DNA from 4 places in the Streptomyces sp. NPDC007088 genome. Region 4 is predicted to be linked to each of the others. Evidence: riboswitches for the same ligand, from Rfam matches in the RefSeq annotation. Region 4 holds a riboswitch; each other region holds the start of a gene.
The links. Region 4 has a riboswitch for thiamine pyrophosphate ahead of thiC (phosphomethylpyrimidine synthase ThiC). Riboswitches for the same ligand answer to the same signal wherever they lie in the genome.
Positions count from the first base shown of each region.

Region 1 (7,908 bases), on a different contig from region 4:
CCGGGCGGGCGGAGCGCGGCCGGCCGCGGACACCGGGCCCCTCCCCTGCCGACAGGTCCCGCGTCGAGGCGCCGCTCTCCCGCGCCCGCACACCCGCTCCACCTCCACCCGGCGGGGCCACGGCCCGTCCACCGCGCTCCCTCGCCCGTCCCTCGCCGCACCGACGCGGTGCGCGCCTCTCGTTCCAGCACCTCACCTCTCCCTTGCGCCGCTCCGGACTCAGGCGTACCGATGAGCCGGGCGAGCGAGGTCACTCGCGCCTCCCGGATCGCGTGCCGCATACGGCGCCTCACTCGCCACACGCAGGTGAGGCGCCCGATCGCGGAGGGCACGCCCTGGATTCCCGGCGTGTCCTCCGGACGCGCATCCGGGCCGGTTCTCCCCCTGCGGGCGGAGAGGTCGATATCCGGCCGGGCGGGGCTCAAACCTCCGGTCTATGCGCGTAGCGCGCTGCCCCACACGGACGAAGCGGAACAGCGGGGCAAGTGGGGGCCTTTTTTGTCGCGGCCGCATTGCAGGTTCATGTCATGACCTCCCAAGCCGGGCACTTCGGGCGCCGGGTGGCGTGGACTCTTTCCCAAGTCTTTTCCCGGCACGGGTCCGTATAGCGGTGGCCGGAGTCCGGGAGACGAACGGAATCCGCCAACCTCCTGAAGCGCCCCTGACAAGTACCCCGGCGGACTGCCACTCTTCCCTCGGCCACGACGAGGGCCTTCGTCCCACCGCCCCCGTTCGCGGTCTGGTCATCCCCCGCCGGCCGCTTGCCCGCGGCCCGTAGAAGGAGTCCTTCCCTTGAGACGAACCTCCCCGAGACGCGCCGCCGCCACCGGTGGCGCCCTGCTCGCCGTCTCCGCCCTGCTCACCGCCGCCGTGCAGACGGGGGTCGCCTCGGCGGCCCCCGCGCCTGCCGCGCAGCCGGTGGCGGGCAAGGTCCACCCCGGCGCGCTTCCCGCGCAGCTGACGCCCGCCCAGCGGGCCCAACTGCTGCGTGAGGCAAGTGCGAAGACGGCACAGGCCGCCGACGGACTGGGCCTCGGCGCCAAGGAGAAACTCGTCGTCCGTGACGTGGTCAAGGACCGCGACGGGACGCTGCACACCCGCTACGAGCGCACCTACGACGGTCTGCCGGTGCTCGGCGGCGACCTCGTGGTGGCCACCTCCCCGGCCGGGAAGACGGAGGCCGTCAGCCGCGCCTCGCGTGCCCGGCTGACCGGGGTGAACACCAAGGCCGAGGTGAAGCCGGCCACCGCGCAGAAGCAGGCGCTGAGCGCCGCCGCGTCGAAGGGCGCCGAGAAGGCGGTCACCGACCAGGCCCCGCGCAAGGTCGTCTGGCTGGCCGGGGGCACCCCGACCCTGGCCTACGAGACGGTCGTCGGCGGCCTCCAGGAGGACGGCACCCCCAACGAGCTGCACGTCGTGACGGACGCCGCGACCGGCAAGAAGCTCTGGGAGTACCAGGCCATCGAGAACGGCACCGGCAACACGCAGTACAGCGGCACGGTGACGCTCACGACGACGAAGTCGGGCTCGACGTACAACCTGACGGACGCCTCGCGCGGCAACCACAAGACGTACAACCTGGCCAACAAGACCTCGGGCACCGGGACCCTGTTCTCGGGGCCGGACGACGTCTGGGGCAACGGCGTCGGCACCAACGTGGAGACCGCGGCCGCCGACGCGGCCTACGGCGCCCAGGAGACCTGGGACTTCTACAAGAACACCTTCGGGCGCAGCGGTATCCGCGGCGACGGGGTGGCCGCGTACTCGCGGGTGCACTACGGCAACAACTACGTCAACGCGTTCTGGGACGACAGCTGCTTCTGCATGACGTACGGCGACGGCGCGGGCAACGCCGCGCCGCTGACGGCCCTGGACGTGGCCGGGCACGAGATGAGCCACGGCGTCACCTCCGAGACCGCCGGGCTCAACTACAGCGGGGAGTCCGGGGGCCTGAACGAGGCCACGTCCGACATCTTCGGCACCGGCGTGGAGTTCTACTCCAACACCGCCACCGACCCGGGTGACTACCTGATCGGTGAGAAGATCAACATCAACGGCGACGGTACGCCGCTGCGCTACCAGGACAAGCCGAGCAAGGACGGCGCGTCCAAGGACTACTGGTCCTCCTCCCTCGGCGGGCTGGACGTGCACTACTCCTCCGGTCCGGCCAACCACTTCTTCTACCTGCTGTCCGAGGGCAGCGGCGCGAAGGTGGTCAACGGGGTCAGCTACAACTCGCCGACCTCCGACGGGCTCCCGGTCACCGGGATCGGCCGCGACAAGGCGCTCCAGATCTGGTACAAGGCGCTGACCACGCAGTTCACCTCGACCACCAACTACGCCTCGGCGCGCACCGGGACGCTCGCGGCGGCCTCCTCGCTCTACGGGGCGACCTCGGCCGAGTACAAGGCCGTCCAGGACGCCTGGGCGGGCATCAACGTCGGGGCCCGCTCCGGCGGTGGCGGCGGCGGCACCGGCACGGTGTTCTCCAGCACCACGAAGGTCGCGGTGCCGGACGCGGGCGCGGCGGTCACCTCCTCGATAGCGGTCACCGGACGCACCGGCAACGCTCCCTCGAACCTCAAGGTGGCGGTGGACATCTCGCACACCTACCGGGGTGACCTCGTGGTCGATCTGGTCGCGCCGAGCGGCACGAGCTACCGGCTGAAGAACTCCAGTTCCTCGGACTCGGCCGACAACGTCACCGACACGTACACCGTGAACGCCTCGGCGGTCGCGGCGAACGGCACCTGGAAGCTCAAGGTCCAGGACGTCTACTCGGGCGACAAGGGCACGATCAACGGCTGGTCACTGACCTTCCCGTAAACCCTCAGCGCGGCGAGCCCCACGAGGCCGCCCCCGCCCGCGGCGAGTGCCGCGGGCGGGGGCGGCCTCGCCGTGCGCCCGCCGGGGCGCGGACCGCCGCGCGGGAGGCGGCGGCGGGAGCCCTCGTAGCGCAGCCGGCGGCGGGAGCCGGCGCGCGTGCCCGGCTCACAGCAGGCCGAGTTCCCCGATCTCGCCCGGTTCCTTGGTGACCGCGCGCTGCCGTTCGGCGGGGCTGCCCCGGGTGAGCAGGTCCTCGGCCGTCGCCGTGACCCGCTCCCGGTCGCCCGCCGACTCCAGGGCGGCGCCCACGTGGTCGAGCAGGGCGCGCACCGCTTCGGCGGCGGGGACGGGGGTGCCGCTCACCGGGTGGACCAGCGGTCCGCCCAGGCCGTAGCGGGCGGCGGTCCACAGGGAGGCCGCCACCTCGTGGTCGGGGACCCGGGGCGCCCGCGCCCCGGCGGCGTCGGCCCGCAGGGCGGTCGTCACCAGGGCGCGGCTGAGGCCCGCCTGGAGGACGACCTCCTCGACGGTCGGCATGACGTCGGCGACCCGGATCTCCAGGGTCGGCACGTGCGAGGAGGGCCGGGCCAGCCAGTAGGCGTTGGTCGCGCGGACGGGCAGCACCCCGGTGCCGTAGAGCGTCGCGTACGTCACGTCGTAGTGCTGCGCGGACTCGAAGTAGGGCGGGATCTGGGTGGTCGGCCAGCGCGAGAGGACCATCGTGCGCCAGCTCGCGAAGCCCGTGTCGACGCCGTGTTCGTACGGCGAGTTGGCGGACAGCGCGAGCAGGACGGGCAGCCAGGGGCGCAGGTGGTTGAGCGCGGTGACGGCGGCGGAGCGGTCCGCGACGCCGACGTGGACGTGGCAACCGCAGGTCTCGGTCCCCCGGGCCAGCAACCGGTACAGGTCGGCGACGTTGCGGTAGTGCGGCGCCTCGCTCTCCGGGCGCGGCGGGGCGGGGCGCGGGGAGGTGCCGTTGGCCAGCACGCGGGCCCCGGCCTTCTCGGCGGCCTCCACGAGGCGCGCACGGGCCGCGGCGGTCTCGGCGCCCAGCGAGGCGAGATCCGCGCAGACCGGGGTGGTCGTCTCGATCATGCTGGTGAGCAGTTCGCGCTGCGGGGCGGTGGCCGCCTCGTCGGGGTGCAGCCTGCGGTGGGCGGTGAGGAGGTCGGCGGCGCCTTCGACCGGGACGAGGCTGTCCGGGTCCACGAGGAGGAACTCCTCCTCGGCCCCCAGGGTGGGCGGCGCGTCGGCCGGGGCGCTCATCGCGGGCCGCCCGGGTCGCGGTGGAGCATGAACACTTCGTCACTGATCATGCGTGGTCCTCCGGGTGGGGAGCGGGTGGACGGGCCCCGGACGTGCGGGCGCCGGGGCGGCGGGCGGTGCTGCGGTCGCTGAACGGGACGGCGGTGCGGGCGGGCGTACACGGGAACGGTGCGGGCGGGCGTACACGGGAACGGTGCGGGGCGGCGGTCTCGTGCCGGTGCCTGGGGCGGGTCCCCGTACCGCCGGGGCCTCAGGGCTTGAGGGGTGGGGGCCCAAAGGGCGCGGACGGTGCCTTCCACTGTCCTGCGCGCCGTGCGCGTGGTCGAGAGCGCATTCCGGGCGCCCCGGCGCACGGAACGCTCGCCTCCGGACACCGGGCGCACGACCGGAAACCGCGTAGCGGTGCGGGTCGGGAGCCCGGTTCCGGGTGGTCGCGACGCCCCGGCCGCCCCACCCGTCCCACCGGCGGTGGCGGGTCAGGCGTTACCCTTGCCGGCGTACCGGACACGGGGTGCCCCACTCGGGGGCTGAGATCACACCCGTCGAACCTGAACCAGCTCGTACTGGCGGAGGGATGTCTCTCATGTCGTTGCCGCACGTCTTCGACGGCTCCTCGCAACAGCACACCACCACGGAACGCTCCGTCTTCGACGGCCGGATGCCCTCGGCGCCGGGCGATCTGCGGATGGAGGCGCGCGGGATCACTCCCGTCCCCGAGTCGCACCGCTACGGCGGTCCCGGCCGGCTGTTCACCGTGTGGTTCGCGCCCAATCTGACGATGACCGGGGTGTTCACCGGCACGCTGGGCGCGGTGCTCGGACTGGACTTCGCCACGGCGCTGGCCGCCGTCGTGTTCGGCACCCTGCTCGGCGCGGTGCCGGCGGCCTGGCTCGGGACCTGGGGCAGCCGGACCGGAGCCGGTCAACTCCCCTTGTCGACACTGGCCTTCGGCAAGGCGGTCGCCCTGCCCGGGATACTCCAGTGGCTGTCCTCGGTGGCCTGGGACGCCCTGATCGGGCTGTTCGGCGGTGACGCGCTGGCGCGGCTGCTGGGCTGGCCGTTCTGGATCGGGGTGCTCGTCATGATGGCGGGCCAGGGGCTGGTCGGCGCGCTCGGGTACGAGGCGATCCACCGCCTCCAGAAGGTCATGTCCTTCGCGCTGGCGGTGGCTTTCGCGGTGCTCGCGGTGAAGCTGCTCGACGGGGCCGAACCGGTCACCACGAGCGGCGTGCACGGGCTGGACCGCTTCGGCGCGATCGTGCTCACCTCGACGGTCGCGCTGAGCCTGTCCCTGTCCTGGGCGCCGTACGCGAGCGACTTCAGCCGCTACCTTCCGCGCGAGACCTCCCGGCCGCGCATGTTCTGGTACACGCTGCTCGGAATCGGGCTGTCCTTCGTCGCGGTGCAGTCGCTCGGGCTGTGGGGTGCCTCGGTGTTCACCGACCAGACCGCGAAGGGCGTGGACGAACTGCTCGGCGGCGGCGCGCTGAGCGCTTTCGGGCTGCTCGCGGTGGCGCTCGCCGCGCTGTGCAGCAACGCGATGAACGACTACAGCGGTTCGCTCGCGCTCCAGACGGTGGGGGTGCGTGTGCCCCGCCCGTTCGCGGCGGTCCTCGCGGCGGCGCTCGGTTTCCCGCTGGTGCTGTGGATGCACGCGGCGGACACGGCGGCCCGCTTCCAGAACGTCCTGCTGTTCGTCGGGTACTGGATTCCCGGCTTCGTCGCCGTCGTGGCCGTCGACTGGCTCGTGCGGGCGCGGGAGCGCGGCGGCGCCCCGGTGGACCTGTCGGCCGAGGCGGCGCGTCCGCAACCCTGGTGGCCCGCCCCGCTGGCCTTCCTCGTGGCCTTCGCCGCCGCCGTCCCCTTCATGAACACCTCGCTGTACGTCGGCCCCGTCGCCGAGGCGCTGCACGGCGCGGACCTCGCGTACTACGTGGCCTTCCTCGTCGCCCTGCTCGCCTACGTACCGCTACGGCTGCGTTCGCGCCGCCGCGGTGGTGCGTAGCCCGGACCACCGAACGACCGGAGAGACCCCATGCCTTCCGCGAACCGCTCCGACCTGCTCCCCTTCAGCCGCGCGGCCCTCGACCGGGTACGCGCCCGGGAACCGCTCGTGCAGTGCCTGACCAACACGGTCGTCACCAACTTCACCGCCAACGCGCTGCTGGCGCTCGGCGCGGCGCCCGCGATGGTGGACATCCCGGTGGAGGCGGGGGCCTTCGCGCGGGTCGCCTCCGGGGTCCTCGTCAATCTCGGCACGGTGCACGCGGAGCAGCGCACCGCGATGACCGAGGCGGCACGGGCGGCGGGCGAGGCGGGGACGCCGTGGGTCCTGGACCCGGTCGCGATCGGCGCCCTGCCGGTGCGTACGGCGCTCGCGCACGAGTTGCTGGCCCTGGGGCCGGCCGTGGTGCGGGGCAACGCCTCGGAGATCATGGCGCTGGCCGGCGCGGGCGGCGGCGGGCGCGGCGTGGACGCGGCGCAGGACGTCGAGGCGGCGGCGGAAGCGGCCCGTGAACTGGCCCTTTCCTCGGGCGCCGTCGTCGCGGTGTCCGGGCCGGTGGACCTCGTCACCGACGGGGAGCGCACCGCCCGGGTGGCCAACGGCGACCCGCTGCTGACCCGGGTGACCGGGGGCGGCTGCGCGCTCGGCGCGGTGCTGGCCGCGTACGCGTCGGTGGACGGGGACCGTTTCGCCACGACGGTCGCGGCGGTCGCCGCGTACACGGTGGCCGCCGAGCTCGCGGTGCCCCGGTCGGCGGGGCCGGGCTCCTTCGCGGTGTCCTTCCTCGACGCCCTCGCGGGGCTGACCGGGGCGGACCTCGACCGGCGGGCGCGGCTGTCGTGACCGGGCCCGAGGAGAGCGCGGGCGCGGTGGGGCGGCCGCCGGTGGACCTCTCGGTGTACCTCGTGACGGACGCTGCGCAGTGCGCGGCGCGAGGCCGGAGCGTCGCCGCGACCGTGGCGCTCGCCGTGGCGGGCGGGGTGACGGCGGTGCAGGTCCGCGAGAAGGACGCGTCGGGGCGCGCGTTCCTCGACACGGTGCTGGAGGTCGCGGCCGTCCTGCCGGAGCGGGTCGCGCTGATCGTCAACGACCGCGTCGACGTGTTCCTCGCGGCGCGCGCGGCGGGCGCCCGGGTCACCGGCGTGCACGTCGGCCAGTCGGACCTGCCGCCGGAGTCGGTACGGGCGCTGGTGGGTGAGGACGCCGTGCTCGGACTGAGCGCGGCGACCCCGGCGCAGCTGCGGTCCGCCGCCGCGAGTCCGGCCGGCGTCGGCCATGTGGGCATCGGGGCACTGCGCGTGACCGCCACGAAGGCGGACGCCCCGCCCGCCCTCGGACACGAGGGCTTCGCCCGGCTCGTGGCACTCGGCGTACCGCCCGCCGTGGCCATCGGCGGCGTCCTCCCGGCCGATCTGCCGCCGCTGCGGGCGGCCGGAGCGGCGGGCGCGGCGGTGGTCTCGGGGATCTGCGCGGCCGCCGACCCGCGCGCCGCCGCCGAACAGTACGCGCGGGCCTGGGCGCGCGGGGCGGCCCCGGTCCGGTGACTGCACCGGGGCCCGGCCCGGCGCACCCGCGGGGCCCGGGTCTCCGGGGGAAGGCTCCGGGAACCCGCTTGTCTGCGCGGTCTCACGTAAAGCGAGTGACAGGCCGGCCCGCGTGGGGCCAGGCTGACCGGTATGACACCAAGGATCAGCCGCATCAATCCTGAGCAGTCGCACGCCACCCCCGGTTATCACCACGTCACCGTGGTGGAGAGCGGGCGCACGGCCCATCTGGCGGGCCAGTGCCCTCTGGACCTGGACGGCCGCCTG
Region 1 is NZ_JBIAFO010000012.1:68,648-76,555, forward strand. It holds gene ACFYMP_RS20315 (M4 family metallopeptidase) at 793-2,826, shown strand; gene ACFYMP_RS20320 (glutamate--cysteine ligase) at 2,992-4,092, opposite strand; TPP riboswitch at 4,590-4,684, shown strand; gene ACFYMP_RS20325 (purine-cytosine permease family protein) at 4,676-6,097, shown strand; gene thiM (hydroxyethylthiazole kinase) at 6,128-6,940, shown strand; gene thiE (thiamine phosphate synthase) at 6,937-7,641, shown strand; gene ACFYMP_RS20340 (RidA family protein) at 7,774-7,908, shown strand, end outside.
Region 1: it holds a riboswitch for thiamine pyrophosphate, as region 4 does, so the genes downstream of both, ACFYMP_RS20325 (purine-cytosine permease family protein) here and thiC (phosphomethylpyrimidine synthase ThiC) in region 4, are expected to answer to the same signal.

Region 2 (7,908 bases), on a different contig from region 4:
CAGCGCGGGATGGACCGGGCCCGGTCCGACTACATGGGCATGCTCGGCACCGTCATGAACTGCCTCGCCCTCCAGGACTTCCTGGAGAAGGAGGGCATCGACTCCCGTGTGCAGACGGCCATCACCATGGGACAGGTGGCCGAGCCCTACATTCCGCTGCGCGCCATCCGCCACTTGGAGAAGGGCCGCGTGGTCATCTTCGGCGCCGGTATGGGAATGCCGTACTTCTCCACCGACACCACCGCCGCGCAGCGTGCTCTGGAGATCCACGCGGAAGCCCTCCTCATGGGCAAGAACGGTGTGGACGGGGTCTACGACGCGGACCCCAAGACCAACCCCGACGCCGTGAAGTACGACGCCCTGGGCTACGGCGAGGTCATCACCCGGGACCTCAAGGTCGCCGACATGACCGCCATCACCCTGTGCCGCGACAACCGGCTGCCCATCCTCGTCTTCGAACTGCTCGCCGCGGGCAATATCGCGCGAGCCGTCAAGGGTGAGAAGATCGGCACGCTCGTAAGCGATCAGGGCACCCGGGCCTGAGCCCGGAGCGCTCCGTGAGCCCACGGGCACCACGGAGCGCCGTCGTCGTCGGCAGGGATGGACAAAGCCCTGCCGCTCGGACACCGTTCAGTACAGAAGAGACGCGACGCAGCCGGACCTGTGCGCACTCCCGCCGCCATCACGGAGCGGGAAGACCCCGTCAGGCCAACTCAAGACACGCAGGAGCAAGTGGTGATCGAAGAGACCCTCCTCGAAGCCGAGGAGAAGATGGAGAAGGCCGTTGTGGTCGCCAAGGAAGACTTGGCCGCCATCCGTACCGGCCGCGCACACCCGGCGATGTTCAACAAGATCGTGGCCGACTACTACGGGGCCATGACGCCGATCAATCAGCTCGCGTCGTTCTCGGTACCGGAGCCGCGCATGGCGATCGTGACCCCGTTCGACAAGAGCGCTCTGCGCAACGTCGAGCAGGCCATCCGGGACTCCGACCTCGGCGTCAACCCGAGCAACGACGGCAATATCATCCGAGTGGTCTTCCCGGAGCTCACCGAGGAACGCCGCAAGGAGTACATCAAGGTCGCCCGCACCAAGGGCGAGGACGCGAAGGTCTCGATCCGCGCCGTACGCCGCAAGGCGAAGGACGCGCTCGACAAGCTGGTCAAGGACAAGGAGACGGGCGAGGACGAGGTCCGTCGCGCGGAGAAGGAGCTCGACGACACCACCGCGAAGTACGTCGCGCAGGTGGACGAGCTGCTCAAGCACAAGGAATCCGAGCTGCTCGAGGTCTGATGAACGACTCTTCCTGGGGCGCGCCGTCCCGCACCGGATACGGCGAGCCGTGGCCCACCCCCGGACAGGGGCCTGTCCAGGGGGTCGCCTCGGCGGGTCCCGTGTACGAAGGGCAGGACGTCCAAGAGACTCGGCCCATGCCCATCGTGCCTGACCTACCCGCGAGCGGCGGAGATCAGGATGACGACCGGGGGACCGCTCGGCTGAGGGGTCCCCTGTTCCGCGACGAACTGCCGCAGGAGCCCATGGAGAGTGAGCCCGGACCCCCGTCGCACCGTGGACCGGACCCGGCGTCCGCTCCCGCGGGGCAGCCCACGCCGCAGAAGAAGAGCGCGGGTCGTGACCTGGGCGCGGCCATAGGGGTCGGTCTCGGTCTCGGCGTGGTTGTCGTCGCCTCGTTGTTCATCGTCAAGGCCGTGTTCGTCGGTGTCATAGCGGTGGCCGTCGTGGTCGGTGTCTGGGAGCTCACCTCGCGGCTGTCGGAGCGCAAGGGCATCAAGGCTCCGCTGATCCCGCTGGCTCTGGGCGGGGCGGCCATGGTCATCGCCGGCTACGCACGGGGCCCCGAGGGCGCGTGGGTGGCGGTGGCGCTGACGGCGCTCGCCGTCCTCGTCTGGCGTATGACGCAGCCCCCGGAGGGCTACCTCAGGGATGTCACGGCCGGTGTGTTCGCCGCGTTCTACGTGCCGTTCCTGGCGACCTTCGTGGCCTTGATGCTCCGGGCGGACGACGGCGCCTGGCGGGTGCTGCTGTTCCTCATTCTGACCGTGGTCAGCGACACCGGCGCCTACGCGGTCGGATGGCGCTTCGGCAGCCATAAGCTCGCGCCCCGTATCAGCCCCGGCAAGACGCGGGAGGGGCTGGTCGGCGCCGTGACCTTCGCCATGGTCGCGGGTGCCCTGGGCATGCAGTTCATGATCGACGACGGGGCGTGGTGGCAGGGACTCCTGCTCGGTCTCGCCGTTGCCGCCAGCGCCACCCTCGGTGACCTGGGCGAGTCCATGATCAAGCGGGATCTCGGGATCAAGGACATGGGCACGCTGCTGCCGGGCCACGGCGGCATCATGGACCGGCTCGACTCGTTGCTCCCCACCGCTCCCGTGGTGTGGCTGCTGCTGGTCCTCTTCGTCGGCTCGGGGTGACGGGGCGCGCGTTACGCTGAAAGGGTCCGCCATTCCTGTGGTGGGCCCTTTTTCGTGTTCGCGGCCCGGGGCCGCCCCCCCGTACGGGGGGGCGGCCTGCTGCCTCGTCCCCCGTCCCCGAGGCGTCCGGCACCCTTCACGGCGTGCAGTGCGCCGCACTGAGGAGTTTCCGCCCATGGCCCCGCCCGTCCCGGGAGAGCTCACCTTCGTCGCGCCGCGCGGAGCCAAGAAGCCGCCCCGTCACCTGGCCGACCTCACCCCCGCGCAGCGCAAGGAGGCGGTCGCCGACATCGGCGAGAAGCCGTTCCGCGCGAAGCAGCTCTCCCAGCACTACTTCGCCCGCTACGCCCACGACCCGCAGCAGTGGACGGACATCCCGGCCGCCGCGCGGGGAAAGCTCCAGGAAGCGCTGCTGCCGGAACTGATGTCGGTCGTCCGGCACATTTCCTGCGACGACGACACCACGCGCAAGACGCTGTGGAAGCTCTTCGACGGGACTCTGGTGGAGTCAGTGCTGATGCGGTACCCCGACCGCGTCACCATGTGCATCTCCTCGCAGGCCGGCTGCGGCATGAACTGCCCGTTCTGCGCGACGGGGCAGGCCGGTCTCGACCGCAACCTCTCGACCGCCGAGATCGTCCACCAGATCGTCGACGGCATGCGCGCCCTGCGTGACGGAGAGATCCCCGGGGGCGTCGCCCGCCTGTCGAACATCGTCTTCATGGGGATGGGCGAGCCGCTAGCCAACTACAACCGTGTGGTCGGCGCCATCCGCCGTCTCACCGACCCGGAGCCCGACGGCCTCGGGCTGTCGCAGCGGGGCATCACCGTGTCCACTGTGGGCCTCGTCCCGGCCATGCACCGGTTCGCCGACGAGGGCTTCAAGTGCCGGCTCGCCGTGTCGCTGCACGCCCCCGACGACGAGCTGCGCGACACTCTCGTCCCCGTCAACACGCGCTGGAAGGTGCGGGAGGTGCTGGACGCCGCGTGGGAGTACGCGGAGAAGTCCGGTCGGCGAGTGTCCATCGAGTACGCGCTCATCCGCGACATCAACGATCAGGCGTGGCGCGGGGACCTCCTGGGCCGTCTCCTCAAGAACAAGCGCGTCCACGTCAACCTGATCCCGCTCAACCCCACACCGGGTTCCAAGTGGACGGCCTCGCGCCCCGAGGACGAGCGAGCCTTCGTGGAGGCCATCGCCGCCCACGGCGTGCCCGTGACGGTGCGCGACACGAGGGGGCAGGAGATCGACGGGGCGTGCGGTCAGCTCGCGGCCGCCGAGCGGTGACCTGAGGCTCCGCACTCCCTCAGAGGTAGGGTGTCCGCGTACATTCGTTCCGTACTCGGCCGCCCGAGCGGCACCGTGAGTACGACACGGAGACAACTTCACACATTCCGACAGGGGAGCGCCACAGCGCTGAGAGTGCGGCACCACGTCCCGTCACGGGGCGTCCAGGTCGCAGACCCTCTGAACCTCGCCCGGGTCATTCCGGGTAGGAAGTTCGGTCATCACTCATGCTGTTGCGCCATGCCCGCCTTCCGGACGGAAGGCGGGCATGGCCGCGTCTTCTCCTGGCCATCCAGGAGGAATCCAGTGCGCATCACGATCACGAAGAGGATCGCCGCGGGCATCGCGGCCACGGGGCTCGGCGCCCTTGCCCTCGCCGGCTGCGGCTCGGACGGGTCAAGCGGCGACGGCAAGGCGAAGGACAAGACCGTCACGCTGGTCACGCACGACTCCTTCGCCGCGTCCAAGAGCGTCCTCAAGGCCTTCCAGCAGAAGACCGGCTACAAGGTGAAGGTCCTCAAGAGCGGCGACGCCGGCCAGGCCGTGAACCAGGCGGTGCTCACCAAGGGCAACCCGCAGGGCGACGTCTTCTTCGGCGTCGACAACACGCTGCTCTCCCGCGCCCTCGACAACGGGCTCTTCCAGCCCTACGAGGCCAAGGGACTGGCCCGGGTGGGGGCCGATGTCCAGCTGGACGGGGCGAAACACCGCGTGACGCCGGTAGACACCGGAGACATCTGCGTGAACTACGACAAGAAGTACTTCGCGCAAAAGAAGCTCGCCCCGCCCCGTGGCTTCGCCGACCTCGCGAAGCCGCAGTACAAGAACCTCCTGGTCACCGAGAACGCCGCGACGTCCTCGCCGGGCCTCGGTTTCCTGCTCGGTACGGCGTCGCAGTACGGCGACGACGGATGGCAGGGGTACTGGCGCAAGCTGAAGTCGAACGGTGTCAAGGTCGTCGACAGCTGGGAGCAGGCGTACAACGAGGAGTTCTCCGGTTCCGCCGGAGGCAGGAAGGCCGGTGGCGATCGTCCTCTGGTCGTCTCCTACGCCTCCAGCCCGCCCGTAGAGGTGCTGTACGCAGACCCCCGGCCGAAGCACGCCCCCACCGGCGTCGCGTCGGGGACCTGCTTCCGGCAGATCGAGTTCGCGGGGCTCCTCGACGGCGCGGCGAACGAGAAGGGCGGCAAGGCCCTGATCGACTTCCTGATCAGTGACAAGTTCCAGGCGGACATGCCGCTCACGATGTTCGTGAACCCCGTGGTGGCGGGCACCGAACTGCCGGAGTTGTTCTCCAAGTACGACGGGACGGCGCAGGACGCTCACACCGTCGCGCCCGAGAAGATCGCCGAACACCGTGAGGCGTGGATCAAGTCGTGGACCTCACTCGTCGTCAAGTGACGGGCTGGGCGGGTTCCGGACGTACGGAGGCGGACGCGGCGCGCTCAGACGGTGCGGAGCCCGGCTCCGAGTCCGGGCAGCAGGCCATTCCGCCCACGCCGTCACCCGCCTCGTCCGGGGCCCCGTCGCCGTACGGTCGGGCGCCGTCGGGGGCCCCGTCTCGGCGGCAGCGTCCGGGCGGCGTCGAGGTGCGGCGTGCCCGTCTTCGCGACGCCGCGGCGCGGCTCGGGCTGATGGCCGTACCCGTCGCGTTCTTCGCGCTGTTCTTCGCCTATCCGGTGGCAGCCATCGTCGGCCGTGGTCTGAAGACCCCTGCGGGATGGCAGGTCGGGAAGATCTTCGGCGTGCTGGGGCAGAGCGATGTCCAGGACGTCCTGTGGTTCACGACCTGGCAGGCCTTGGCGTCGACGGCGCTGACCCTGGTGGTGGCGCTGCCCGGTGCCTACGTCTTCGCCCGCTTCGAGTTCCCTGGCAAGGAGTTGCTGAGAGCGGTGGTGACCGTCCCCTTCGTGCTGCCCACCGTCGTCGTCGGCACGGCCTTCCTCGCGCTCCTCGGGCGGGGCGGTCTCACCGACGAACTGTGGGGGATCAGGCTGGACACCACGGTCTGGGCGATCCTCCTGGCGCACGTCTTCTTCAACTACGCCGTGGTCGTGCGCACCGTAGGGGGGCTTTGGGCGCAACTGGATCCGAGGCAGGAGGAGGCGGCACGTACCCTCGGCGCTTCGCGCTGGGCGGCGTTCCGCACCGTGACCCTGCCGGCTCTCGCTCCGGTCGTGGCCGCGGCGGCTCTCATGGTCTTCCTGTTCACCTTCACCTCGTTCGGAATCGTCCAGATCCTGGGCGGGCCGGCGTACTCGACCCTGGAAGTGGAGATCTACCGGCAGACGGCGCAGCTACTGGACCTGCCCACCGCCGCCGTGCTGACGCTTGTCCAGTTCGCCGCCGTCGTAGCCATTCTGGTGGCCCACGCGTGGACCGTCCGGCGCACCGAGAGCAGCCTGAAGCTTGTCGACGCCGCCACTGGCACGCGGCGCCCCCGGGGCACGGCGCAATGGGCGCTCCTGGGAGGGGTACTGGCCTCCGTCGCCCTCCTCCTCGTTCTGCCCCTGGCGGTCCTGGTCCGACGAGCCTTCGACGGTCCGGAGGGTTTCGGCCTCGGCTACTTTCGTGCGCTGGCCTCGTCGGACGGCGGACTCTTCCTGGTGGCCCCCCTCGCGGCGGTCGGCAACTCGCTGCGCTACGCCGCCGTGGCGACGCTGATCGCTTTGGTTGTGGGCGGGCTGGCGGCTGCCGCGCTGAGCCGCCCGACCCGCGGGAGGAGCAACTCTCTCGTCGACGCCCTGGTGCGCGGATTCGACGGGTTGCTCATGCTGCCGCTCGGCGTCTCGGCAGTGACCGTCGGATTCGGGTTCTTGATCTCGCTCGACAAGCCTCCGCTGGACCTACGCGCCTCGTGGTTCCTGGTGCCGTTGGCGCAGGCGCTCGTCGGCGTCCCGTTCGTGGTGCGGACGATGGTGCCGGTGCTTCGCGCAGTGGACCAGCGTCTGCGCGAGGCGGCGGCCGTACTCGGGGCCTCGCCCTGGCGAGTGTGGCGAGAGGTGGACCTGCCCATGGTGCGCCGGGCTCTGCTTGTCGCCGCGGGCTTCGCCTTCGCCGTGTCTCTCGGTGAGTTCGGCGCGACGGTGTTCATCGCCCGGCCCGACGCTCCCACGTTGCCGGTCGCGGTCTCCCGGCTGCTCGGGCGGGCGGGCGACACCAACTACGGTCAGGCCATGGCGCTCTCGACGGTGCTGATGGCCGTCTGCGCGGTGTCCCTGCTGGTACTCGAACGGATCAGGCCGCGCGGCCTCGCCGCTGAGCCCGGCACCTACGCCCCGGCCGATGCCGATGCCGATGCCGATGCCGATGCCACCTCTACGGAGCACCGTCGGCGCACTCGGAGGGGTGGGAACGGGGCTGCGGTGGAGGGCGACGAGGCAGCGGCGGCACGGGGCCGCGTTTCCGCCCCGTACGCCGGAGGCCCCGCCAACCCCACAGGTGACGCGAAGGAGCAGTCATGACGGACCGGAATACGGCGCGGTGCACCATGGCGCCCGCACACGGCGCAGCACAGGAGGCGGCGTCCTTCGCCCGGTACAAGGGTGCCGCGGGGCACGGAACGGGGCGGGCGGCTCGTCCGGCCGTGCCTCGCACGGAAGGTGCAGGGAAGGTGAGCGGCCTGAACGGCGCGGACGGTGCACGGGGCGCGCGCGGACTGGACGGAGCGCACGGCGCGGACGGAGCGCACGGTCCGGACGGCGCCAGCGGTAGGCGGGGCGCAGACGGTGCGCGCGGTGCGGGTGACGCCGAGGAGGTGGCGTTGAGCCTTGTGGGGGCCACCGTTCGCTTCGGCTCCGGGCGGTCGGCGCTCGACGCGATCGAGCTCACGGTGGCTTCGCACGAGATCGTGTGCGTGCTCGGACCAAGTGGAAGTGGTAAGTCCACCTTGCTGCGCGCCGTAGCGGGGCTTCAGCCGCTGGACGAGGGACAGGTCCTGCTCGGGGGCAGGGACCAGGCGGGGATCCCCGTGCACCGCCGGGGCGTGGGCCTCATGTTCCAGGACCATCAGCTCTTCCCGCAGCGCGATGTCGCGGGCAACGTCGCCTTCGGCCTCCGCATGCACGGGACGCCCCGAGCAGAACGCGGGCGCCGTGTCGAGGAACTGCTCGACCTCGTCGGACTGCCCGGGGCGGGGGGCCGGAGGGTGGGAGCCCTGTCCGGCGGGGAGCAGCAGCGGGTTGC
Region 2 is NZ_JBIAFO010000019.1:51,441-59,348, forward strand. It holds gene pyrH (UMP kinase) at 1-543, shown strand, start outside; gene frr (ribosome recycling factor) at 736-1,293, shown strand; gene ACFYMP_RS25735 (phosphatidate cytidylyltransferase) at 1,293-2,435, shown strand; gene rlmN (23S rRNA (adenine(2503)-C(2))-methyltransferase RlmN) at 2,611-3,723, shown strand; TPP riboswitch at 3,826-3,953, shown strand; gene ACFYMP_RS25745 (thiamine ABC transporter substrate binding subunit) at 4,036-5,124, shown strand; gene ACFYMP_RS25750 (ABC transporter permease) at 5,358-7,187, shown strand; gene ACFYMP_RS25755 (ABC transporter ATP-binding protein) at 7,481-7,908, shown strand, end outside.
Region 2: it holds a riboswitch for thiamine pyrophosphate, as region 4 does, so the genes downstream of both, ACFYMP_RS25745 (thiamine ABC transporter substrate binding subunit) here and thiC (phosphomethylpyrimidine synthase ThiC) in region 4, are expected to answer to the same signal.

Region 3 (7,908 bases), on a different contig from region 4:
GCCCGCGCCGTAGGTCACGGAGACGAAACTCGGGGAGACGGCCTCGACGCGGCGCAGCGCGTTCCACAGGTTGCGCTCGCCCTTCTCGGTCTTCGGCGCCCAGAACTCGAAGGAGTACGACGGTTTGCCGCTCGCGAGCAGGTCACGGACGGTCGAAGCGTCGGAGGTCCAGGTGGATGCGGTGCCGAGGGCCATAACGGGAAGGGTAGCCAGAGCCGGGCCCCGGCAGCCTCCTCCTTGGGGGTTTTGTCCGTTAAGCGGACTTCTTGTCCACGCCTCGGACGGTCGTGGACAGCCGGGGACGGTCCCGGAGGCGTGCGGGGCGCGGATCGCGAGGGACCGGAGTGGCCCGTGTCTCAGCTCCCGAAGACCCTGGAGCCACATGGAGCCACATGGAGCCACATGGAGCCACAGTGCACGAAAACCCCGGAGCCTCAGTTCCCCGTGGCCCCGGTCCGGCGGCCCCGCCCCTCCGCTCTCAGATCTCCCGGTCCCCGTTCTCGCGCAGTCGCCGCGCGAGGTGGGCGGCGGCGGCTCCCGGGTCCTCGGCCTCGGTCAGGGCCCGGACCACGACGACGCGGCGCGCGCCGGCGGCCAGCACCTCGTCGAGGTTGTCCGCGTCGATGCCGCCGATCGCGAACCAGGGCCGGGTGGTGCCGAGCGAGGCGGCGTACCGCACGAGGGAGAGCCCGGGGGCGGGGCGGCCCGGCTTGGTGGGGGTGGGCCAGCAGGGCCCGGTGCAGAAGTAGTCCGTCCCGTCCTGGACGGCCGCCGCGGCGGCCTCCGCCTCGGAGTGGGTGGAGCGGCCGATCAGCGTGCCGGGCCCGAGGATCGCGCGGGCGGCGTCCACCGGGAGGTCGTCCTGGCCCAGGTGCAGGACCGGTGCGCCGGCGGCGTGCGCGACATCGGCCCGGTCGTTGACCGCGAGGAGGGCGCCGTGCCTGCGGCACGCGTCGGCGAAGACCTCCAGGGCCCGCAGTTCCTGGGCGGCCTCCAGGTTCTTGTCCCGCAACTGGACGATGTCCACGCCGCCGGCGAGCACGGCGTCGAGGAAGGCGGGCAGATCGCCCTGCCGTTCGCGCGCGTCGACGCACAGGTAGAGACGGGCGTCGGCGAGAGCCCGCCGGGCGGCTGCGGCGGTGTCGGACTGCGCGGTCATGGGACGGTCCCCCCGGGGAAACGGTGGGCCGGGCGGTCCGGTTCACCCGGCCCGCCCGGCCCCGTGTGCGGCGTGAGAGGCGGCGGCACACCACCGCCGTCAGCTGTCGGTACGGCTCAGACGGCGAGCGCCTGGGCCCGGCGCTTCACCTCCGTGCCGCGATTCTCGCTCAGTGCCTGGGCGGGGGTGCCCGGCAGGGTCGGGTCGGGGGTGAACATCCACTCCAGGATCTCCACGTCGTCGAAGCCGTCGTCGCGCAGCACCGTGAGCAGTCCGGTGAGGCCCTTCACGGTGTGGTCGCCGTCGAGGAGCGCGGCGGGCACGTGCAGGGCGCGGTTCTCCCCGCGGCGTACGGCGATGAGCTGGCCTTCCTTCACCAGTTGCCGCACCCGGGTCACCTCGACGCCGAATCGTTCGGCGATGTCGGGAAGGGTGAGCCACTCGCTGACGAGCGCTTCGGTCTTGGCATCAATCTCGGTCACGGGGACAAGCGTGCCATCCCGGACCGACAGGCGGTAGCCGGGAGGGCGCCAGGAGGGACGGCGGCGGCGGAAAGGGCCTGGTCAGCGGGTGGCGGCCTTGAGCGGGCGGGCCGGGTCGGCGAGCGCCCCGGGGTCCATCGCCGCGCCGGCCGCGATGAGCTTGCGGCCCTGGGCGAGGTCGCGGGGGCGGCCCACGGCGAGGACCGCGACGAGCCGTTCCTCGCGCAGCCAGCACACCGCGTACGCGGTGGTGGCGGGGTCGCCGCGCCACACCGTGGTGTCGGCCTGTTCGTGGTGTCCGGCGTACTGCACGAAGTGCCCGAACTGCTCGGACCAGAAGTACGGGACGGGGTCGTAGGGGCCGGCCTCCTCGCCCGCGATGCCGGCGGCCACCGTGTGCGGCCCCTGGAGGGCGTTGTCCCAGTGGTGGACGAGGAGGCGGCGCCCGTAGCGGCGGGAGGGGAAGGAGGCGCAGTCCCCGACCGCGTACACCCCGGGCAGGGAGGTGCGCAGGTGCTCGTCGGCGAGGACGGAGCCGTCGGGGGCGAGGTCGACGCCGGAGCCGGCGAGCCAGCCGGTCGCGGGGCGGGCCCCGACACCGACGACGACGGCGTCGGCGGGCAGGCGTTCGCCGTCCTCCAGGACCACCGCTCCGTCCTCGACCGCCGCGACGCGGGCGCCGGTGCGCAGGACGGCTCCGGCCCGCGCGTACCAGTCGGCCATCGGGGCGGCGACCTCGGCGGGCAGGGCACCGGCGAGCGGGCGTCCCGCCGCCTCGACGACGGTCACGGCGCAGCCCGCCTCGCGTGCGGCGGTGGTGAACTCGGCGCCGATCCAGCCGGCGCCGACCACGACGACGGTGTGCCGGGCCGCCAGCACCTGGCGCAGGCGGTGCACGTCGTCGAGGGTGCGCAGCTCGTGCACGTCGGGCAGGTCCGCGGTGCCGGGCAGCCGTACCGGCTGCGCGCCGGTGGCGAGGACGAGGGTGTCGTAGGCGAGCGGACCGTCCGGGGTGTCGATCTCCTGGTCGGCGGCGCGCAGGGCGAGGACCTGCACGCCCAGGCGCAGTTCGACACCGAGGGCCTCGAAGTCGACGTCGAACGCGGAGTCCTCGGCGGTGCCGAGCAGGACGGCCTTGGACAGCGGCGGGCGGTCGTAGGGGGCGTGCGCCTCGGCGCCCAGGAGCAGAATCCGCCCGGCGTATCCCTGTTCGCGCAGGGCCACGGCGGTCCGCACCCCGGCCATGCCCGCTCCGACGATCACCGTGCGTCTGTCCGCCTCGTTCTGCCTCTGCTCGCTCACCCGGTCACTGTAGGACGGGCCCCGGGGCCGGGGACGAGCGGTGGGCGGGAGATCTCCCCCACAGCCCGCGGCGCCGGTCCCGGCCCGGTGCGGGCTTACGGCGGGCTCGGCGGCGGGTCTAGGGTGACGGGGACACCACGGGAGCCCGGCCGACCGGGCTGAGAGGGAGGCTGGCGCGGCCTCCGACCGTCCGAACCTGATCCGGGTCATTCCGGCGAAGGGAGGGGCATCGTGCCCATGCCTCCACCGTCCACCGCCCCCGCTCCGTCCTGGGCGCGGTCCTCCGGGGCGCCGGCGGACGTGCTCGTCGTCGGCGGCGGGATCATCGGCCTCGTCACGGCCTGGCGCGCGGCGCGCGGCGGGCTGCGGGTGACGGTGGCCGACCCCTGGCCCGGGGGCGGTGCGGCCCAGGTAGCGGCGGGGATGCTCGCGGCCGTCACCGAACTGCACTACGGCGAGGAGACGCTGCTCGCGCTGAACCTCGCCTCGGCGCGCCGGTATCCCGCCTTCGTGGCGGAGCTGACCGAGGCGAGCGGGCAGGATCTCGGCTACCGGGAGTGCGGGACGCTCGCGGTCGCGCTGGACGGCGACGACCGCGCCGAGCTGCGCGAGCTGCACGCGCTGCACGAGCGGTGCGGGCTCGACTCGCAGTGGCTGAGCGGGCGGGAGTGCCGCCGTCTCGAACCGATGCTCGCCCCGGGGGTGCGCGGCGGGCTGCGGGTCGCGGGCGACCACCAGATCGACCCGCGCCGGCTCTCCTCGGCGCTCCTGGTCGCGTGCGCGCGCGCCGGAGTCGCCTTCCGCCGGGAGCGCGCCGCCCGGCTGCTCGTCGAGGACGGGCGGGCGCGTGGCGTCCTCCTGGCCGGCGGCGGGGAGCTGACGGCGCGGCAGACGGTGCTCGCGGCGGGCTGCGAGAGCGGCCGGCTGGACGGGGTGCCGCCCGAGGTCGCCGTACCGGTGCGCCCCGTCAAGGGCCAGGTGCTGCGGCTGACCGTACCGGCCGGGTACGGCCCCTTCCTGAGCCGGACCGTGCGCGCGGTGGTACGCGGCGGCAGCGTCTATCTGGTGCCGCGCGAGAACGGTGAACTCGTGGTCGGCGCGACCAGCGAGGAGCAGGGCTTCGACACGACGGTCACCGCGGGCGGGGTGTACGAACTGCTGCGCGACGCCCACGAGCTGGTGCCCGGACTGACCGAACTGCCGCTGGCCGAGAGCCGCGCCGGTCTGCGCCCGGCCTCCCCCGACAACGCCCCGCTGCTCGGCCCGACCGCGCTGCCCGGACTGCACCTCGCGACCGGGCACTACCGCAACGGGGTCCTGCTCGCCCCGGAGACCGGCGAGGTCATGGCGTACGCCCTCACGCACGGGGAACTCCCGGAGGCGGCCCGCGCCTTCAGTCCCCGCCGTTTCGAGGGGCCCTCGCACAGCCCCGCCCCCCGACCGGCCCTTCCCCAGGAGCTGTCCGCATGACCGCACCCCTCGACCTCGACCTGACCTTGAGGGTCAACGGCGCCGAGCGCACCGTCGCCGCCGGTACGACGCTGGCGGCCCTCGTCGGCGAACTGACCCGGGCCCCGTCCGGGGTGGCGGCCGCCGTCAACGAGAGCGTCGTGCCGCGCGGGCGGTGGGCGAGCACCGCGCTCGCCGAGGGAGACCGCGTCGAGATCCTCACCGCCGTACAGGGAGGCTGACACCGTGGCCGACGATCCACTGCTGCTGGGCGGGGCGACGTACGCCTCGCGGCTCATCATGGGCACCGGAGGGGCACCCAGCCTCGACGTGCTCGAACGCTCGCTGCTCGCCTCGGGCACCGAGCTGACCACCGTCGCGATGCGGCGTCTCGACCCGGGCACGCAGGGCTCGGTGCTCTCGGTGCTGGAGCGGCTCGGCATCCGCGTCCTGCCGAACACGGCCGGCTGCTACACGGCGGGCGAGGCGGTGCTCACCGCCCGGCTGGCCCGCGAGGCGCTGGGCACCGACCTCGTGAAGCTGGAGGTCATCGCCGACGAGCGGACCCTGCTGCCCGATCCGGTGGAGCTGCTGGACGCGGCCGAGATCCTCGTGGACGACGGCTTCACGGTCCTGCCGTACACCAACGACGATCCGGTGCTGGCCCGCAAGTTGCAGGACGTGGGCTGCGCGGCGGTCATGCCGCTGGGCTCGCCGATCGGCTCGGGGCTCGGCATCCGCAATCCGCACAACTTCCAGCTCATCACGGAGCGCGCCACGGTCCCGGTGATCCTGGACGCGGGGGCGGGCACCGCCTCGGACGCGGCCTTCGCGATGGAGCTGGGCTGCTCGGCGGTGATGCTGGCCTCGGCGGTGACGCGGGCGCGCGAGCCGGAACTGATGGCGGCGGCGATGCGGCACGCGGTCGAGGCGGGCCGGCTCGCCCACCGCGCGGGCCGCATCCCGCGCCGCCATCACGCCGAGGCGTCCTCACCCTCGCGGGGGCAGGCCCGGCTGGACCCGGAACGCCCGGCCTTCTGACCCCCTCTCGCGTGACCCGCGGCACACGCGTACGCCCCGCGCCTGTCACAGCTCGGCAGCAGCTCGGTCCCGGGTTCTTCCTGGCGGGCGGGGGCGCGGTCGCCGGCTCGTAGACTCGCCCGCGTGGACACGAGGCCAGTAGACCAGCACGCGCCGCTCGTCGGACATGTCCTGGACGGGCGCTACCGCGTCGACGCGCTGATCGCCCACGGGGGCATGGCGACCGTCTACCGGGCGGTCGATCTGCGACTGGACCGGGTGGTCGCGCTCAAGGTCATGCACCCGTCACTGGCGACCGACGCCTCCTTCGTGGAGCGCTTCATCCGGGAGGCGAAGGCGGTCGCGCGGCTCGCCCACCCCAACGTGGTGGGCGTCTTCGACCAGGGCGCGCAGGGCGCGTACGTGTATCTCGCGATGGAGTACGTCGCGGGCTGCACCCTGCGGGACGTGCTGCGTGAGCGGGGCGCGCTGTCGCCCCGGGCGACCCTGGACGTCCTGGAGCCGGTGCTCGCCGCGCTGGGCGCCGCGCACCGGGCGGGTCTCGTGCACCGGGACATGAAGCCGGAGAACGTCCTGATAGGGGACGACGGTCGGGTCAAGGTCGCGGACTTCGGTCTGGTGCGCGCGGTGGGCACCGCCTCGCAGAGCACCGAGACGGTGCTCGGCACGGTGTCCTACCTGGCGCCCGAGCAGATCGACGACGGCGCGGTCGACCAGCGGGCCGACGTGTACGCCTGCGGGATCATGCTGTTCGAGATGCTGACCGGCCTCAAGCCGTACGTCGGCGACAACGCGGCCCAGGTCCTGCACCAGCACCTCAACCACGACGTCCCGCCCCCCTCCGCGGAGGTCCCGGGGCTCGCCCCGGCCCTCGACGAGCTGGTCGTGGCGGCGACGGCCCGCGATCCCCGGCTGCGCCCGCAGGACGCGGTGGCGATGCTCGCCGACGTCCGCTCGGCCGTGCCGGGCCTGAGCGCGGCGCAGCTCGATCTGGTGCCGCCGCTCGCCCGCGAGCAGGAGCGGCACGACAACGCGGCCGACCGCACGAGCGTCATCCCCCGCTCGGTGACCGTCCCCCGGGAGGTGCGGCTCCCGCCGCCGCCCTCGGGTGCCGGGCCGGTCGACGCGGTCCCCGGCGGTCCCCCCGGCGGTGACGACGGGGTGCACCGCACGAGCGTCCTGCCGTCCCCGCCGCCGCCCGTGGCGGGCGGGCCCGCTCGCGGCGGCGCGCGGTGGCGGCCCCGGCGCGGGCTGTGGGCGGCGCTCCTGGCCCTCGTGGTGGTGCTGTGCGTGGGCGCGGGCGTCTGGTACGTCAACGCGGGCCAGTTCACCCAGGTGCCGCCGCTGCTGTCGAAGACCCGGGAGCAGGCGGAGCGCCGGCTCGCCGACGAGGGCCTGGAGGTCAAGTCGGTCGAGCAGGAGTACAGCGCCACCGAGGAGCGCGGCACCGTCATCCGGACGGACCCGGGGGCGGGTGAGCGTATCCGCGACCACGGCGGGGTCAAGCTGACCGTGTCGCGGGGTCCGCGCATGGTCGACGTGCCGGACCTGCGCGGGAAGACGCTGGGCGAGGCGCGGGCGGCGCTGCGTGAGGCGGGGCTCGCGCCGGGCATGGTGACGAAGGCGTTCAGCGAGGAGTCCCCGAAGGGCGCCGTGACCCGCACCGAACCGGGCCGGGGCGAGCGCCGCAAGGCCGGGACGACGGTGGCGCTGACGCTCAGCAAGGGCGCCCCGGTGCACGTCCCCGACGTGAGCGGGATGCCGCGGGACGAGGCCCGTGAGGAGCTGGAGGACGCGGGCCTCGACGTCTCGGTGGCCGGGCGCCGGGTCTTCTCCGACGAGGACGAGGGCTCCGTCGCCGGGCAGTCCCCGCGCGCGGACTCGGTCCGCGCGGAGGGCGACAAGGTGACGCTCACCCTCTCCAAGGGCCCCGATCTGGTCGAGGTTCCGGACGTGGGGGGAAAGCACGCCGACGAGGCGAAGAAGGTGCTGGAGGCGAAGGGCTTCAAGGTCAAGGTCTCCCGCTGGTTCCTCGGCGACACGGTCTGGGACCAGTCCACGGACGGCGGCGACGAGGCCCCCCGGGGCAGCACGGTGACGATCCGGGTGCGGTGACCCGTTCCCGGGCGCCGCACACGGGCGTCCGGGACGCGGTGACACGCTCCCGGGCCGTCCTGGCGGCCCTCCCCGGCGATGGCGATCCGGACGCGGTGGAGCGGGCGCGCGGGGGACGGCCGGCGCTCGCGGCGGGGAGCGGGGGCAGAGAGCGCTCTCCGCCTCCGCGCCGGGGCTCCCGGCGCGGAGCGGCACCCGCTTCGCGAATCGCCCGAACGCTTCACCGGAAGTCCATACCTCGCCCCGGCCGCTCGTGCAGACTGCACTTCTCTCCTTCTGCTTCTGCCTCCTGGGGGCCTGTGATGCGTGTGCGTGTCCTCGCGGTCTCGGCCGCGCTGCTGGTCGCGGCCTCCGCGTCCG
Region 3 is NZ_JBIAFO010000001.1:313,310-321,217, forward strand. It holds gene metF (methylenetetrahydrofolate reductase [NAD(P)H]) at 1-195, opposite strand, end outside; gene thiE (thiamine phosphate synthase) at 479-1,159, opposite strand; gene ACFYMP_RS01375 (Rv2175c family DNA-binding protein) at 1,276-1,641, opposite strand; gene ACFYMP_RS01380 (NAD(P)/FAD-dependent oxidoreductase) at 1,723-2,886, opposite strand; TPP riboswitch at 3,071-3,183, shown strand; gene thiO (glycine oxidase ThiO) at 3,181-4,413, shown strand; gene thiS (sulfur carrier protein ThiS) at 4,410-4,634, shown strand; gene ACFYMP_RS01395 (thiazole synthase) at 4,639-5,433, shown strand; gene pknB (Stk1 family PASTA domain-containing Ser/Thr kinase) at 5,557-7,548, shown strand; gene ACFYMP_RS01405 (hypothetical protein) at 7,851-7,908, shown strand, end outside.
Region 3: it holds a riboswitch for thiamine pyrophosphate, as region 4 does, so the genes downstream of both, thiO (glycine oxidase ThiO) here and thiC (phosphomethylpyrimidine synthase ThiC) in region 4, are expected to answer to the same signal.

Region 4 (7,908 bases):
CCACGCACGCCCGGGGACCGGTCCCGGCTCCCCGGCGGGGTCCCGCGACCGCGCCCGGACCGACCCCGCCACGAGGCCCTGCCCGCCAGTCGTGCCTACCGCGTCCCGAGAGGGCGAGAAGACGGCGCTCCGTGCGCCCGCCCACGGGGCCCCGTTCGCCCACCCGGGGGAAGTTTCCTCGCTCCGCCACCATCCGACAGCGCCAGAGGCTACAGTCCGGACACCGGCGTGGGGCCCGACTCCGCAGCCGCTTCCTGTGCCTCCTCGGCCCATGGCGGGGGAGGCTGTACTCGCGCCCTGGAAGTGACCCTTGGCCACGGTTGACCGCACCTTCGCCGAACTCTCCGGTTCGGGTGCCCTCTTCGAGCCCTTCGTGGCGCGCACCGTTCCCGGACGGCGCCCCGAGGGGCTCGTCGTCCGTTCCAGGCGTCACGCTCCGCGATGTTCGGGCCGCCGCCGACGCGGTGGTCTTTTCCGGTGCTCCGGCGGCCCGCTGGGGCAAAGGAGTGAACGTGCGGCCCCTCTAGGGCGCGGCGCATACGCGATCTGCCAGGGGGCAGCCGGAATACCGGTGATCGGTCGCGGGAGTTCCGGCCTGCTCGGCGAGTAGGTTGCGGACAGTTTTCCCCGCAGGTTTGTTCCTCAATCAGTATCTGTGGTGTCACTCACTGTGATGTGATGGGTGCACCGAGCAATGTGTCAGGAGTGTCAGGGGCCTGAGCCCCTGATCAGGTGACGGCAATCGACGGGGTTGGCGATGCGCGAGTCCGTACAGGCAGAAGTCATGATGAGCTTCCTCGTTTCCGAGGAGCTGTCCTTCCGTATCCCCGTCGAGCTTCGGTACGAGGCCGACGATCCGTACGCCGTCCGGCTGACGTTCCATCTCCCGGGGGACGCTCCGGTCTCCTGGACCTTCGGGAGGGATCTGCTCAGCGACGGTATCGAGGAGCCGTGCGGAGACGGCGACGTGCGTGTCGCCCCCGTCGAGCTCGACCCGTTGATGGACGCGGAGCCGCCGGCCGACATGCACATCCGGTTGCAGGTCGGAGCCGATCACGCGCTGTTCCGGGTGAGTATGGCGCCCATCGTCGCGTTCCTCGACCGCACGGACCGGCTCGTTCCGCTGGGCGAGGAGCGTGCCTCGGCGGATTTCGAGAGTCACCTGGACGACGCCCTGCACCGGATCCTCGCCGAGGAACAGAGCGCGGGCTGATTCCGGAGGGCGGCGACGGACCTCGGGGGACCCGGAGAGAGCCGGGTGGGCCCTGGAGGTCGCCAAGTCGCCAGGGCCGCATCGGACTCGGTCTTCTGCGGCCCCGCTGCCGGGTGGGACACCGGTACCCGAGGTGAGCAGTGCGCGCGGGTTCCCGTCGGCCGTCTCAGCGTTTGCGGCGTCGGCCTCCGCCGCCAAGCACCGCGCCACGCAGTGGGCCGCGGTCCGGGCCGGGCACCGCCGCTAGAGGCGGGGGTGTCGGGACGTCCTCGGGCTTCGAGCCGGGGCGGTCGGCCGACACGACGAGCGTGGCCAGTGCCGTGGTGACCGGCACGGAGGCCACCAGGCCGATGGAACCCACCAGGGTCCGGACGATCTCCTCGGCCACCAGTTCGCTGCCCGCGACCGTGCCGACGTCGCTCCGCGCCAGCGAGAACAGCAGGAGCAGCGGCAGGGAAGCCCCCGCGTACGCCAGCACCAGCGTGTTGACCACCGAGGCGATGTGGTCCCGCCCGATCCGGATGCCGGCGCGGTACAGAGCGCGACGGCTTATCGCCGGGTCGGCCTGCCGAAGCTCCCATACGGCCGAGGTCTGCGTGACCGTCACGTCGTCGAGCACTCCGAGTGAACCGATGATGACCCCGGCCAGCAGGAGCCCGCTCATGTCGATCCCGGGATAGAGACCGTGGACGAGTCCGGTGTTGTCGTCGGTGTTGCCGGTCAGCGCCGCCCACCCGATGAAGAGCGAGCCGAGCAGGCCGATGAGCAGCAGTGACACCAGGGTGCCGAGGACGGCCACCGAGGTGCGGGCCGTCAGCCCGTGGCAGAGGTAGAGCGCGAGCAACATGATGGCACTCGCCCCCACGACCGCCACCACCAGAGGATTCGAGCCCTGCAACACCGCGGGCAGGATGAAGAAGGTGAGCACGAGGAAGCTCACGGCGAGTGCCACGAGCGCCATGAGCCCCCGCAACCGGCCGACGACGACGACCGCCAGCGCGAAGATCCCGGCAAGCAGCAGCATCGGCAGCTTTCGGCCGACATCGGTGACGGAGTACTGGAGTTCCCGGGGCGCGTCCGGCGCGTAGGCCAGGACGACTTCCTGACCCGCGCGCAGCTGACGCGGGGAATCGGGCTGGACCAGTTCGTTGAAGGTCCGCCCGCGGTCCTTGCCCTCGGTGACCTCGATTTTCGCCTGTTCACAGACTCCGTCGGCGTGTCCGCCGTTGCCCGGTACCGCCCCCGGCGCGTCTCCCCGGGGCTCCGCCGCCCCGGTCGCCGAGCCCGCCACGCCGTTCGACGCGGTTCCGTCCTTGCATCCGACGTGCGTAACCGCGACGACCTTGCCGGCCACGGTCTGCCGGTCGAAACCCACGCCTGAACGCCCGTGCTCGGGCGGCTCGCCGGGCCACAGCGTCACGAGTCCCACGACGACGGCGGCGGTGAACGGTACGAGCACGGCGGCGATGACCGTACGCAGTCTCCTTGAGCCAGGTGTGGCCGGGCCGTGCTGGTGGCTGTGGCCGTGGGCGGAACCGTGGCCGAGATCCGTAGGGGGTGGTGTCGTCACCGCCCGATCATCGCAAGAACGGCACACGCCCTCTGTTCAGCGCGCCCGGGATGGCGTTAGCGTGAGGCCACGATACGTACACGCGGGAGCTCGGAGCACCGGGCTGAGAGGGCGCTGAACTCCGTACGGCCGAGACCTCGGCGAGAAGTACGGGAAGGCTGCGTCGACCGCCGAACCTGTTACCGGGTAATGCCGGCGTAGGGAGTAGGTCTCATGACCACATCGGACGCGCACACCCCTGCCTCCGCGGAGGAGAGGACGGCGAGCGAGCAGCCGCTGTCCCCGCAGGAGGAACGCACCATCGGCTGGCACAAGGCGTACGTCGAGGGCTCACGCCCCGGCCTGCGGGTGCCGGTGCGGGCCGTGCACCTGACCAACGGCCGTGTAGTGACCTTGTACGACACCTCCGGCCCGTACACCGACCCGGCCGAGAGGACCGACGTACGCCGTGGGCTCGCACCGCTCAGGGAGAACTGGATCGCGGGCCGCGGCGACACCGAGACGTACGCGGGCCGGCCCGTGCGGCCGGAGGACGACGGACTCAAGCACACCTCGCCCCGGGGCGGGCTCCGCAACCTCGACGCGGTCTTTCCCGGGCGCCCCCGGCAGCCGCGCCGGAGCAGGGACGGACGCGCCGTCACGCAACTCGCCTACGCCAGGCGGGGGGAGATCACCCCGGAGATGGAGTTCGTCGCGCTGCGCGAGAACCTCGAACCCGAGATCGTCCGGGCGGAACTGGCCGCAGGGCGCGCGGTGCTACCCGCGAACGTCAACCACCCCGAGATCGAGCCGATGATCATCGGCAAGCGGTTCCTCGTGAAGGTCAACGCCAACATCGGCAACTCCGCGGTGACCTCCTCGATCGAGGAGGAGGTGGAGAAGATGACCTGGGCGACCCGTTGGGGAGCCGACACCGTCATGGATCTCTCCACCGGACGCAACATCCACACCACGAGGGAGTGGGTGCTGCGCAACTCGCCGGTCCCCATCGGCACGGTGCCGCTCTACCAGGCGCTGGAGAAGGTCGACGGCAAGGCCGAGGAGCTGAGCTGGGAGATCTACAAGGACACGGTGATCGAGCAGGCCGAGCAGGGCGTGGACTACATGACGGTGCACGCCGGTGTCCGGCTGCCCTACGTCCCGCTCACGGCCCGGCGCAAGACCGGCATCGTCTCGCGGGGCGGCTCGATCATGGCCGCCTGGTGCCTCGCCCATCACCAGGAGTCCTTTCTCTACGAGCACTTCGAGGAGCTGTGCGAGATCCTCGCGGCCTACGACGTGACGTACTCGCTCGGGGACGGGTTGCGGCCCGGCTCGATCGCGGACGCCAACGACGAGGCTCAGTTCGCGGAGTTGCGGACGCTCGGTGAGCTGAACGCGGTCGCTCGTCGGCACGGCGTCCAGACGATGATCGAGGGCCCAGGACACGTGCCGATGCACAAGATCAAGGAAAACATCGACCTCCAGCAGGAGATCTGCGAGGAGGCGCCGTTCTACACGCTCGGCCCGTTGACCACGGACATCGCCCCCGCCTACGACCACATCACCTCGGGTATCGGCGCGGCGATGATCGGCTGGTGGGGTACCGCCATGCTCTGCTACGTGACCCCCAAGGAACATCTCGGCCTGCCCAACCGGGACGACGTGAAGACCGGGGTGATCACCTACAAGATCGCCGCCCACGCCGCCGATGTGGCCAAGGGACATCCCGGGGCCCAGGACTGGGACGACGCCCTGTCGGAGGCGCGCTTCGAGTTCCGCTGGGAGGACCAGTTCAACCTGGCCCTCGATCCGGACACCGCCCGCGAGTACCACGACGAGACACTCCCGGCCGAACCGGCCAAGACCGCGCACTTCTGCTCCATGTGCGGGCCGAAGTTCTGCTCGATGAAGATCAGCCACGACATCACCGAGCAGTTCGCCCCGGACCTCCTCGAAGCGGGTTCCACGCGGGCGGAGTTGAGTCAGGACGAGATCGACGCGGGGATGTTGGAGAAGTCACGCGAGTTCGCCGCTTTGGGGAGCCGCGTCTACTTGCCGCTGGCGGAGTAGGGGCGTGAGCCGGTCAGGGCTCCTGCCGCCGCGACTGACGATCGCGGGTTCTGGGCACCGGCGCTGCTGTACTCCCCGACGCGTTGACGTGTCCTCGTGCCTGGGACCACGGTGGGGCGCTGCCTCGCCCTCGATGCCGGCCCCGCTTCTCGGTCAGGACTCACCCGGGATGGGCCCGTGTCTCCACTGGTCCGGTTGGTGGAAGGCACGAGGAGGTGTTTCACGTGAAGCACGAGGAGGTGTTTCACGTGAAACACCACTGAGGAGTTGTTCCACGTGAAACACCTGGCTGATGGGGTGGTTTCACGTGAAACATCCGGCTGACGCTGGTTTCACGTGAAACATCGGACCGTTCCGGTGGCGTACGTCTCCCGGTGCCGGTGGGTCTCTCGTTCATGGGGGGCACACCGGCATCGGCACGCGCGGTTTCACCGACGTGGGCCCGTCAGCTGCCTGCCGGAAGGTCAGTTACTCCGGACGGTGATCCGGCCCGCCGTAGTCGGGGCTGCTGAAATCGGGGCTGGAGTAGCGGGGGCGGGTCCCGGACTCGCCGTCCGCTTCCGGGCCGCTGAAACCTGGCCGGTGATAACCGAGGCGGGGCATGCGCTGCTGAGAGGGCAGGTTCGGGCCGGGCTGAGCGGCAACGTTCCCCGCTTCCGTGCGCGGAGCGTCGTCGAGATCCCGGAAGAACGGCAGAATGCCCTTCTCCAGGAGCGCTCGATGCCAGGCCGCGCGTGCGGCGGCGAGCTCGGCTGTCTCCCCTGCGAAGCCCCCCTCCGCGGAGGAGTGCGTGGGGGAGTTGTTGCGCAGGGCGGTGAGCAGGAGGGCGGCGCCGGCGATCAGGATGCCGAATGCGGCGAGGACAGCGAAGACCCACCCGGCGGTGAGCAGCCCACTCGCGATGGCGGGTTCGGGGTCCAGGAGCTTCAGCAGATAGCCGACGAGAAGGAAGATGACGGCGGCGATCGCGGCCAGGAGCGGGGCGAGCACGGCCACCACCGCTGTCGCTCCGGCACCCGAGGACTCCGTCACCTCGCTGAGCGCGGCGGCGATGCCGTTCGGTGCCCCCTCGCCCTCCTCGGGCCGGGGGGCGGCGCTGACGCGCGCGGGTTCGCGGGACCGTTCCCGCGCGTGGACGTAGTGCTGGTATTCGGCCGCCGCCGCCCCCGCGATGAAGGCCGTCGCACCCGTCGCGAGGGTGCGCAGTTGGGCAGGGTTGAATCGCTGTGCGACCCGGGCGGTTTCCGGGTGGGAGGCGGCCGTACGGATTGCCTCGTCCAGGACGCGCTCGAATTCGGGGCGGTCCTCGTTCAGCAGATGCGGAGCGCTGGTCATGTGCATCCCCCGATGCTCCGTAGGGCCGGCGGGACGCCCGCCTGGGTGCGGGCAGTGGGGCGGAAGCGGAGGAAAGCCTACGGATAAGGCGATGGTAGGCCGGGCACGGCGCGTCGTAACAGGGTGTTTCTGGAAATTGACCTGCGGTGAATGGTGACAGCCGTTCATGCCAAGGGGGCGGGACCGCCCGAACGGCGAGCGGATCTGGTTCAGGCGGGGAAGGGAACGCGGTGGACGAGCAGTTTTCCGGCCATGGTCACGCCACCGTCCATGGCGACGGCGAGTCGGTCGGCATAGATGTGCGGGCCGTCGACGACGGGTCCGGCGCTGTCCTCGCCGTCCTCGGAGCCGACGTCACCGAGCAGGTAGGGGATCGGGCTGTGACCGTGCACGATGCGGTTGCCGCCGAAGACGCTCAGCAGTTCGCGCACCGCCTCGGGACCCGACTGGTCGCGGAAGGCGAAGCGTTTGGTGAACTTCCGGAAGACGTCCCAGCACTCGTCGGCGTCGTTGCGGTTGATGATCTCGTGGATCGTGTCGTTGACCGCTTCGATCGTGTCGCCGTAGTCGAGGTAGGCCGTGGTGTCGGAGTGCACCAGGAGGTGGGAGTCCTCCTCGACGATGGCGTCCAGCCGGGACATCCACTGAAGATGGACATCCTGGAGCCTGTCCATGTCGGACTTCTGCCCGCCGTTGAGCAGCCAGGCCGCCTGGAAAGTGGCGGTGCCCGCGCCTGAGTTGACCGGAGTGTCGCCGAAGCGCTTGGCCCCCAGGAGCAGGAGTTCGTGGTTGCCCATGAGCGCCTTGCAGTAGCCGCCGGCCGCTGCCGCCTCGGCGGACAGGCGCATCACCAGATCGATGACGCCGATCCCGTCGGGGCCGCGGTCCGTGAAGTCGCCGAGGAACCAGAGCCGGGCGTTGCCGGCCGCCCAGTGGGTGTCGGCGTCGACCAGCCCCTGCTCCCGTAGCGCCGCCACGAGTTGGTCCAGGTAGCCGTGGACGTCCCCCACGACGTACAGCGGGCCGAGCCCCTCGGCGGCGGGCTGCGCGCCCGCGGTGGCCTGCGCTCCGATGACCGGCAGGTCCCGCTGGGTGGGCGTGTAGCCCTCCGGCTCGCCGAGCGCCTCCCCGGCCTGGGCGTGGGGCGTCTGCGGCACGGCCGGATACGCGGCCCGGACGGGGGCCGGGGCCTCGGCGTGCCGCTCCGTGTACACCTGGGCCGACTCGGCGTACCGGTCGGTGCCCTGCGCGTACGGTTCGGATCCGTCCCCTTGGGGATCAGGACGGTTCATGTAGGCGGGGACGCGGAAGTCGCGCACCGTCGGTGTCTCCCCCACGGGTCCCTGACCGGCCCCCTGCGTCATTGACCCCTCCACCACGATCGCGCCGCATCTGCACCGGTTCGGACTGCTTGGTCGCAGCGGCCCGCGGTGTCGTGGGCCCATCATAGGAATGCGGCTCCCGCTCTGTGACGCACCAGGGGTGGTGAATCCCGCGGGGCGCCCGCCAAGCCGGTGATTTCTCCTGAATTGGGCGCGGATTTCGCCCGGCGTCCCGGACGCCGGTCAGCCTCCGCCCCCGCCAGGACTGCGGGGAGGGCTGACGGTGGTGCGCGGGGTACGGCGCTGGGAGGAGGCCCGCACGATCAGTTCCGTCGGTATGACGCGCTCCACAGGGTGTGCGGGGCCGATGCCCTCGATGGCGTCGATCAGCAGCTGGACCACCGCCGTGCCGATCC
Region 4 is NZ_JBIAFO010000016.1:39,230-47,137, reverse strand. It holds gene ACFYMP_RS23550 (SsgA family sporulation/cell division regulator) at 758-1,213, shown strand; gene ACFYMP_RS23545 (YibE/F family protein) at 1,380-2,783, opposite strand; TPP riboswitch at 2,856-3,004, shown strand; gene thiC (phosphomethylpyrimidine synthase ThiC) at 2,997-4,835, shown strand; gene ACFYMP_RS23535 (hypothetical protein) at 5,304-6,176, opposite strand; gene ACFYMP_RS23530 (metallophosphoesterase) at 6,380-7,549, opposite strand; gene ACFYMP_RS23525 (LacI family DNA-binding transcriptional regulator) at 7,736-7,908, opposite strand, start outside.